DNA from 2 places in the Caulobacter sp. 1776 genome. Region 1 is predicted to be linked to the other one. Evidence: riboswitches for the same ligand, from Rfam matches in the RefSeq annotation. Region 1 holds a riboswitch; the other holds the start of a gene.
What was found. Region 1 has a riboswitch for glycine ahead of gcvT (glycine cleavage system aminomethyltransferase GcvT). Riboswitches for the same ligand answer to the same signal wherever they lie in the genome.
Positions count from the first base shown of each region.

Region 2: linked by a shared signal. The riboswitch ahead of ABIC66_RS20675 (TonB-dependent receptor) and the one ahead of gcvT (glycine cleavage system aminomethyltransferase GcvT) in region 1 are both predicted to bind glycine.

Region 1 covers NZ_JBEPMI010000001.1:433,268-436,677, forward strand. The annotation lists gene gcvH (glycine cleavage system protein GcvH) at 100-465, opposite strand; gene gcvT (glycine cleavage system aminomethyltransferase GcvT) at 481-1,590, opposite strand; glycine riboswitch at 1,757-1,847, opposite strand; gene ABIC66_RS01880 (zinc-dependent metalloprotease) at 2,099-3,410, opposite strand, start outside.
Region 2 covers NZ_JBEPMI010000008.1:3,982-7,391, forward strand. The annotation lists gene ABIC66_RS20670 (aldose epimerase family protein) at 1-533, shown strand, start outside; glycine riboswitch at 794-882, shown strand; gene ABIC66_RS20675 (TonB-dependent receptor) at 1,261-3,410, shown strand, end outside.

The sequences.
Region 1 (3,410 bases):
CATCCCGGCCGGAGCGCAGCGGAGAGCCGGGACCTCGGAAAGCGTGGTGCTTCCAGCGGTCCCGGATCGGCCTTCGCCCGTCCGGGATGACAGATAAAGCTAAAGAGTGGCCAGGAACGCTTCGTACGCGTCGCGGTCCATCAGGGCGTCGACCTCGGCCGGGTTCGACAGCTTGATCTTGGCGAACCAACCGCCGCTTTCCGGCAGGGCGTTGACCGTCTCGGGCGCGTCGCCGAGCTCGGCATTGCCCTCGACGACCTCGCCCGACACCGGAGCGTAGACGTCCGAGGCGGCCTTGACGCTCTCGACCACGGCCAGGCTGTCGCCCTGCTTCACGGTCTTGCCGGCGTCCGGAACCTCGACGAACACCACGTCGCCCAGCTGCTCGGCGGCGTAGGCGGTGATGCCGACGGTGGCCACGTCGCCCTGGACGATGACCCACTCGTGATCTTTGGTGAAACGCATTGGTCTGGCCCTCTTTCAGATCTTGCGGACGTAACGATTGGCGACGAACGGGGTCGCGACCACCTCGGCGGCGGCCTGCTTGCCGCGCACGATGACCTTGAGCTTCGTCCCCACGGCCGCATAGGCCGGCGGGGCGAAACCGATGGCGATGGGATAGCCCAGGCTGGGGGCGAAGCCGCCGCTGGTGATCTTGCCGATCACATTGCCTGCTTCGTCGGCGATCTCGGCGCCTTCGCGGGCCGGCGCGCCTTCCAGCACCTTCAGGTTCAGGCGGACGCGCGACAGCTCGCCGGCCAGCTCCTTGGCGATCCGGGCCGAGCCCAGATAGTCGCCGGCCTCGCGGCGCGACTTGCCGACAGCGAAGTTCAGCCCGGCCTCGATCGGCGAGACGGTCTCGTCCAGGTCGTGGCCGTATAGCGGCAGGCCGGCCTCCAGGCGCAGGCTGTCACGAGCGCCCAGGCCGATCGGACGGACGCGCTCGTCGGCCAGCAGGGTGTTCCAGACGCGCTCGGCGGCGTCGGCCGGAACCGAGATCTCGTAGCCGTCCTCGCCGGTATAGCCCGAGCGCGAGAGGATCGCGTCGACGCCGAAGGCGGTCAGGGCCACGGTGTCCATGAACACCATGCCGGCGGCTTCCGGAACATGCGCGGCCAGCACGGCGGCGGCCTCGGGGCCCTGCAGCGCCAGCAGCGCGCGGTCCTCGAGACGGGTGACCGTGGCCTCGCCAGCCAGGGCCTTGGCGATGATCTCGTAGTCGTTGTCCTTGCAGGCGCCGTTGACCACCACGAACAGGCCGTCATCGTCGGGACGGGCGGTCATCAGGTCGTCGACGATTCCGCCCTCGGCATTCAACAGCACGCCGTAGCGCTGCTTGCCGGGCTTCAGGCCCTGGTAGTCGGCCGAGACGACCTTCTCGAAGCTCTTGGCCGGGTTCTCACCGCGGATGCGGGCCTGACCCATGTGCGAGACGTCGAACAGGCCGGCGTGCTCGCGGGTCCACAGGTGCTCCTTCAGCACCCCGTCCTTGTACTGCACCGGCATGGAATAGCCCGCGAACGGGACCATGCGGGCGCCCAGCGCCACGTGGGCGTCGTACAGGGGAGTCTTCTTGAGATCGTCGGACACGGGGCGGGCTCCAATCGGGGTCGGCGAGACGACCGGCGTCCGCCGGTTGGTCGCGCCCCCGCTGTCCCTTGGACCTGAGAGATTCCGGCCGCCCCCCTCTGCTGTTTGGGTTTGGCCTTGCTCCTTCGGCGAGCCGCCCTTGCGGGAGGCTACTTTCCAGCGTTTCTAAACCCGCGCGGTCCTTTTGCCTGAGCGTTTCCGGGGCGGTTGCGCCTTCGGCCTCGGGAGCGAATCCCGATGTCTCCCGCTGGGGTCGTCGGGGTCATGCGGGAGGGCCGGGTCAGAGTCAAGCGCGGCCTGCCCGCCCTAGGGTCCGGACTCCATAAGCAGCAAACTATTCAGTGTCATCCCGGCCGGAGCGCGCAAGCGTGGAGAGCCGGGCCCCAGGGGCTACCGCAAAGCGCTTGGCCCCTGGGTCCCGGATAGCCTCTGCGAGGCTTCCGGGATGACACGGATTTGTTGCTTTGAAATTCATGAAAGATCTCAAAGCCCTAGCCGAGGCCAGACCCTAGAGCCCGAAATCCCCGAACCAGTCGTCTTCGCCGATCGGCGGACCGGGCGGGATCACGAGCTTGCTCCGTCCGTCGGCGACCAGCGACGCCAGGCGGTCACCGCTCTCGTCGGCGACGATCCCGGCCAGGGCGCGGGCCTGGGCCTTGTCGGCCGCGTCGCCGGCCGCGGTCTTGAGACTCTTGCCCCAGTCGGCCAGGCGCGCGCGGATGATCGCCGCGGCGGTCGGCGACAGGCCCTTGTCGTCCAGGGCCTGGGCGAGGTTGACGACCATCCGCTGGCGCGCGCGGCGGGTCAGTTCGGCCTGGCGTCCGGTCGCCTTGCCGTCGAAGGCCGCGAAGGCCAGGGCTCTGTCCAGCAGCCCCTCGACGCCCGGCTGGGTTGGATCGCGGCGCCTGGCCTCGACCAGACGGTTCAGGCGCGCCGGCGCGAACAGGTCGCCCCAGACGAGATCGGCGGCGACCTCGGCCGTAGCCGGCAGGTCGAAGACCGGGCCCTGGCCGAACGTCTCGATCTCATAGGCGTGGTCGGTCCCCTGCGACTGGCCCGAGGTCAGGACATCCAGCGCCTTGTCGGACAGGTCGAGCGCGGACGGCGTCAGCGTGCGTAGCAGGGCGTCGATCGCGGCGGCCTGGCGGTCGGCCGGGACGATCTTGCTGGCCTCGTGGCCGTCGCCCTCGGCGCCGTAGGTGAAGTCCACGCCGCCAACCAGCTTGGCCGTCGCGTCGACCTGGTAGCGGTGGAAGATATAGATCGGCACGATGACGCGCCGCAGGTCCGCCACCGACGCGCCCGCCGGCAGATTGCCCAGGCCGAAGCGGTCCAGAGCGATCTTGCGCACAGCCATCAGGTGGTCGAGCTCGGCGACCGGGTCCGAACCGTTGTCCCACACCGCGCCCAGCGGATGCGGCGTGTCGGACGCGCGGGCGTCTTCGTCGGACACGTAACGCAGGCCGTCGGCTTGGCTCTTGTCGGCCTTGGCCTTCAGCCAGGCCTTCTCGTCCGCCCCCGCGGGCGCGGGGCCGTACAGCCAGTCGATCACGAACCGGTCCCAGGCGCCGACGCCGCGCGCATAGGCGTCCGAAAAGTCGAGCTGGCCGCCCTTGATGGCGATCTTCGGGGCCGGATAGTCCATCACCGAGGCGCGGCCGCCGTACCCGCTGGCGGCGAAGTTGTGCTGCAGGCCGATCGAATGGCCGATCTCGTGGGTGGCCAGCTGACGCAGGCGGGCCAGAGAAATCTCGATCGGATCGTTGGGCCCGCCCTTGCCCGTGGCGCCCGCGCCCTCCAGCCCCTCGAAGATCAGCCGG
Region 2 (3,410 bases), on a different contig from region 1:
ACGCCCTATTCAACGTGGCCGGCGAGGGTGTCGCCGAGGGGGCCATGGGCAATGTCCTGACCATCCCGGCCGACGGCTACACGCCGGTCGACAGCGAGCTGATTCCGACCGGAACGATCACGCCGGTGGCCGGCACGCCCTTCGACTTCCGCAGGCCGACGGCGGTCGCGGCTCGGGTCCGGGACGCGCGCGATCCGCAGATGGTGATCGGCCGTGGCTACGACCACAACTATGTCCTCAATGGCAAGGCCGGCGGCGCGCCGCGCTTGGCCGCCCGCCTGACCGATCCGAAGAGCGGCCGCGTCCTGGAGATCCTCAGCGACCAGCCGGGCATCCAGTTTTACTCTGGCAACTTCATCGATGGGACCATGGTCGGCAAGAGCGGCAAGATCTATCGCCAGGGCGACGGGATCGCGCTGGAGCCGCAGCACTTCCCCGACGCGCCAAACAAGCCGCAGTTCGCGCCGGTCCGGCTGAACCCCGGCCAGAAGTACAGCAACACCATGGTCTTCAGGCTGACCGTCGCGAAGTAGCGACGCTTGGAGTTTGGTCAGATCGAGGGGCGCCCGGGCGAAAGCCTTGGCGTCCCTTGAGGCTGTGACCGACGCCCGAACAATTTCCAGACGGCCCAAAAGATAGCGGCCTGGTCGCATGACAACCTGATCGAGCATGCCAAGCACGCCAGCGGCGCCTGATTGGGCGCCCGGCGCCGCGATCGTTCGCACCCCGCCGAGAATATGATGCCTCCGGATCAATCCGCTTGATCCCCGATCCACGCGACCGCCTGCTGGTCCTTGCTCTCGCGGGAGAGATCGGGCCCAGCCCGGCGCTGAAGGCGAAACCACCCCGGAAACGCTCAAGCAAAAGGACCGCGAGAAGCTTCTGAACGCTGGAAAGCAGGGCGCTCGCGCCCTCGCCGAAGGAGCAAGGCGCCGCATCGAACGCGGTCGCTGAATCTCTCAGGCGCCAAGGACAGCGGGGGTGTGAAGGCGAGCCATCCTGGCGCGCCCTACCCCAGTGTGCGCCATGCAAAGCTGACCTGCCCCTCGCCTCCGAACAGACCTACATTTCGCACGCGATCGTCGGCACGACTTTCGCGAAATATACGTTGCCAATATCGATGGGTATGTTGCCAGTGTTCACAAATTGACCACGTATGCGCGCTGAGTTGACTTTGAAATTATATTGACACCCGTCCGACAAATTCTGAATTTACCTGTCATCGCATCATGGCGACGCTAACCCCAGTCAAGAAAAATCTTGGGGATAGCCATGACCTTCCGTACGCACCCGCGCGCCTCGCACCACTTGCGAGCGCTGCTTCTCACCGCATCGATTTTGGGCGGCGCGACCCCTGTCCTGGCCCAGGAGGCCGACAAGGCCGAGGTCGAGACCCTGGTCGTGACCGGCAAGCGCCTATCGGAGGCCAGCGTGGCGATCGGCACCGATCACGCCACCGCCACCGTGTCGATCACCCGCGAAGCCTTGCTGTCGGCGCCGGCGGGCATCACCGGCCTCAAGATGCTGGAGTCCCTCCCCGGCTTCAACGTTCAGGCCAACGACGCCCTGGGCATGTACGAGTTCGGCAACTCCGTGTCAGTGCGCGCCTTCAACTTCCAGCAGATCGGCTTCCTGCTCGACAACATCCCGATGGGCCGCAGCGACCAGTTCGGCGGCAGCCCGATCTATCGCTATGTCGACAACGAGAACCTGCTGCGCGTGACCGCCTCGGCCGGGGCCGGCGACGTCGCCCTGCCCAGCTACGCCTCGCTGGGCCCGATCGTCGACTATTTCACTCAGGCGCCGGCCAAGGACGCCGGCGGCGCGATCAGCCAGACCTTTGGCAGCGACGATCTGCGCCGCACCTTTCTGCGCCTGGAACTGGGCGAGCATGGCCCGCTTTCGGGCTATGTCAGCGGCTCGTGGATCAAGGGCGACCTGTGGCGCGGCCCGGGCGACATCGACCGCAAACACTACGAGGGCAAGCTGCGATACGCCCTGCCCAACGGCGGCGACATCAGCTTCCAGACCGTCCACAACGACTATTTCGACTATGACAGCCCGTCGATCACCCTGGCCCAGTACAATGGCGCCGCCGGAGACGTGTTCGGGCGCAAGGGCCGCTCCTTCGCCTATCTTGGCGCGGTTCCCTTGTCGGTCCCGTTCGGTACGGCGCTGAACATCCCGACCGCCAGCCTACCCGAAACGACGGCGGGGGTCCCCTACTCCAATTCGAACTACGCCCAGTACTACAAGTTCGCGGTCAACAGCCGGCAGGATCACCTCTACGGCCTGACCCTGAACACGCCGATCACCGACAGCTTCGACCTGACGACGACAGCCTACTACGAAGACAAGGGCGGCTATGGCGTCTCGCCCGAGGCCTATGCGACCTCGCTGGCCAGCTACAACGCCGAGCGCCTGATCGTGCCGGGCCTGACCGCGCCCAAGGGCATCCAATATGGCCTATCGGGCGTCGACGGCATCCGCCAGGGCGTCACGGCCAAGGTCGCGTGGCATCTGGGCTTCAACAAGATCGAGGCCGGCCTCTGGCTGGAGAACGACGACTATCATCGTACGCAGAACCGCTACAACGTGCAGAACGGCAATCCCGATGGCGCGCCATTGTTCAACGAGCGGGTCCACGCCCAGCGGGACTACAAGTCGCTGCGCGAAACCCAGCAGTTCTTCGTCAAGGACACCCTGACCCTGCTCGAGGCCAAGCTGAAGGTCGAGCTGGGCTTCAAGTCCACCGATATCGACTACAAGATCGCCGGTTATCGCAATCCGAACGACTATATCAACAGCCGCCACCCCATCTTGAAGGCCAACTGGAAGGATAGCTTCCTGCCCCAGGTCGGCGCGGTCTACAGCCTGACCGGCCGCGACCAGGTGTTCGCTTCCTACTCGGAGAACATGGCCCTGCCCCGCGGCGCCGATGACATCTTCTCGGCCGCCAGCCCGACGGTCACCGCGCCGGCGCCCGAGACCTCGACCAACTGGGAGTTGGGCTATCGCGCCAACCACCCCACGTTCAACGCCTCGATCGTGGCCTATCAAACCGAGTTCAAGAACCGGCTGCAGGCCTTCGCGGCCCTGGTGCCCGGCGGCGGCGGCATCACCGAGAGCTTCTACCAGAACGTCGGGGCGGTGAAAGCCAAGGGCGTCGAGTTCAGTGGCCAGTGGAAGCCGGAGCTGCTGGCCGGCAAAGCCTACTTCAACGCCAACGTCTCGTACAACAGCGCCAAGTTCCAGGATGACGTGCTGAACTACCGCGCCAGCACCACGGCCGCGGCGACCACCCTGGCGATCGCCGGCAAGAAGGTGCCCGACTTCCCGGCCTGGGTGGTTCAGGGCGGCGTCACGATCGAGCCGTTCGACGGCTTGCTGATGAACGTCTCGGCCCGCCA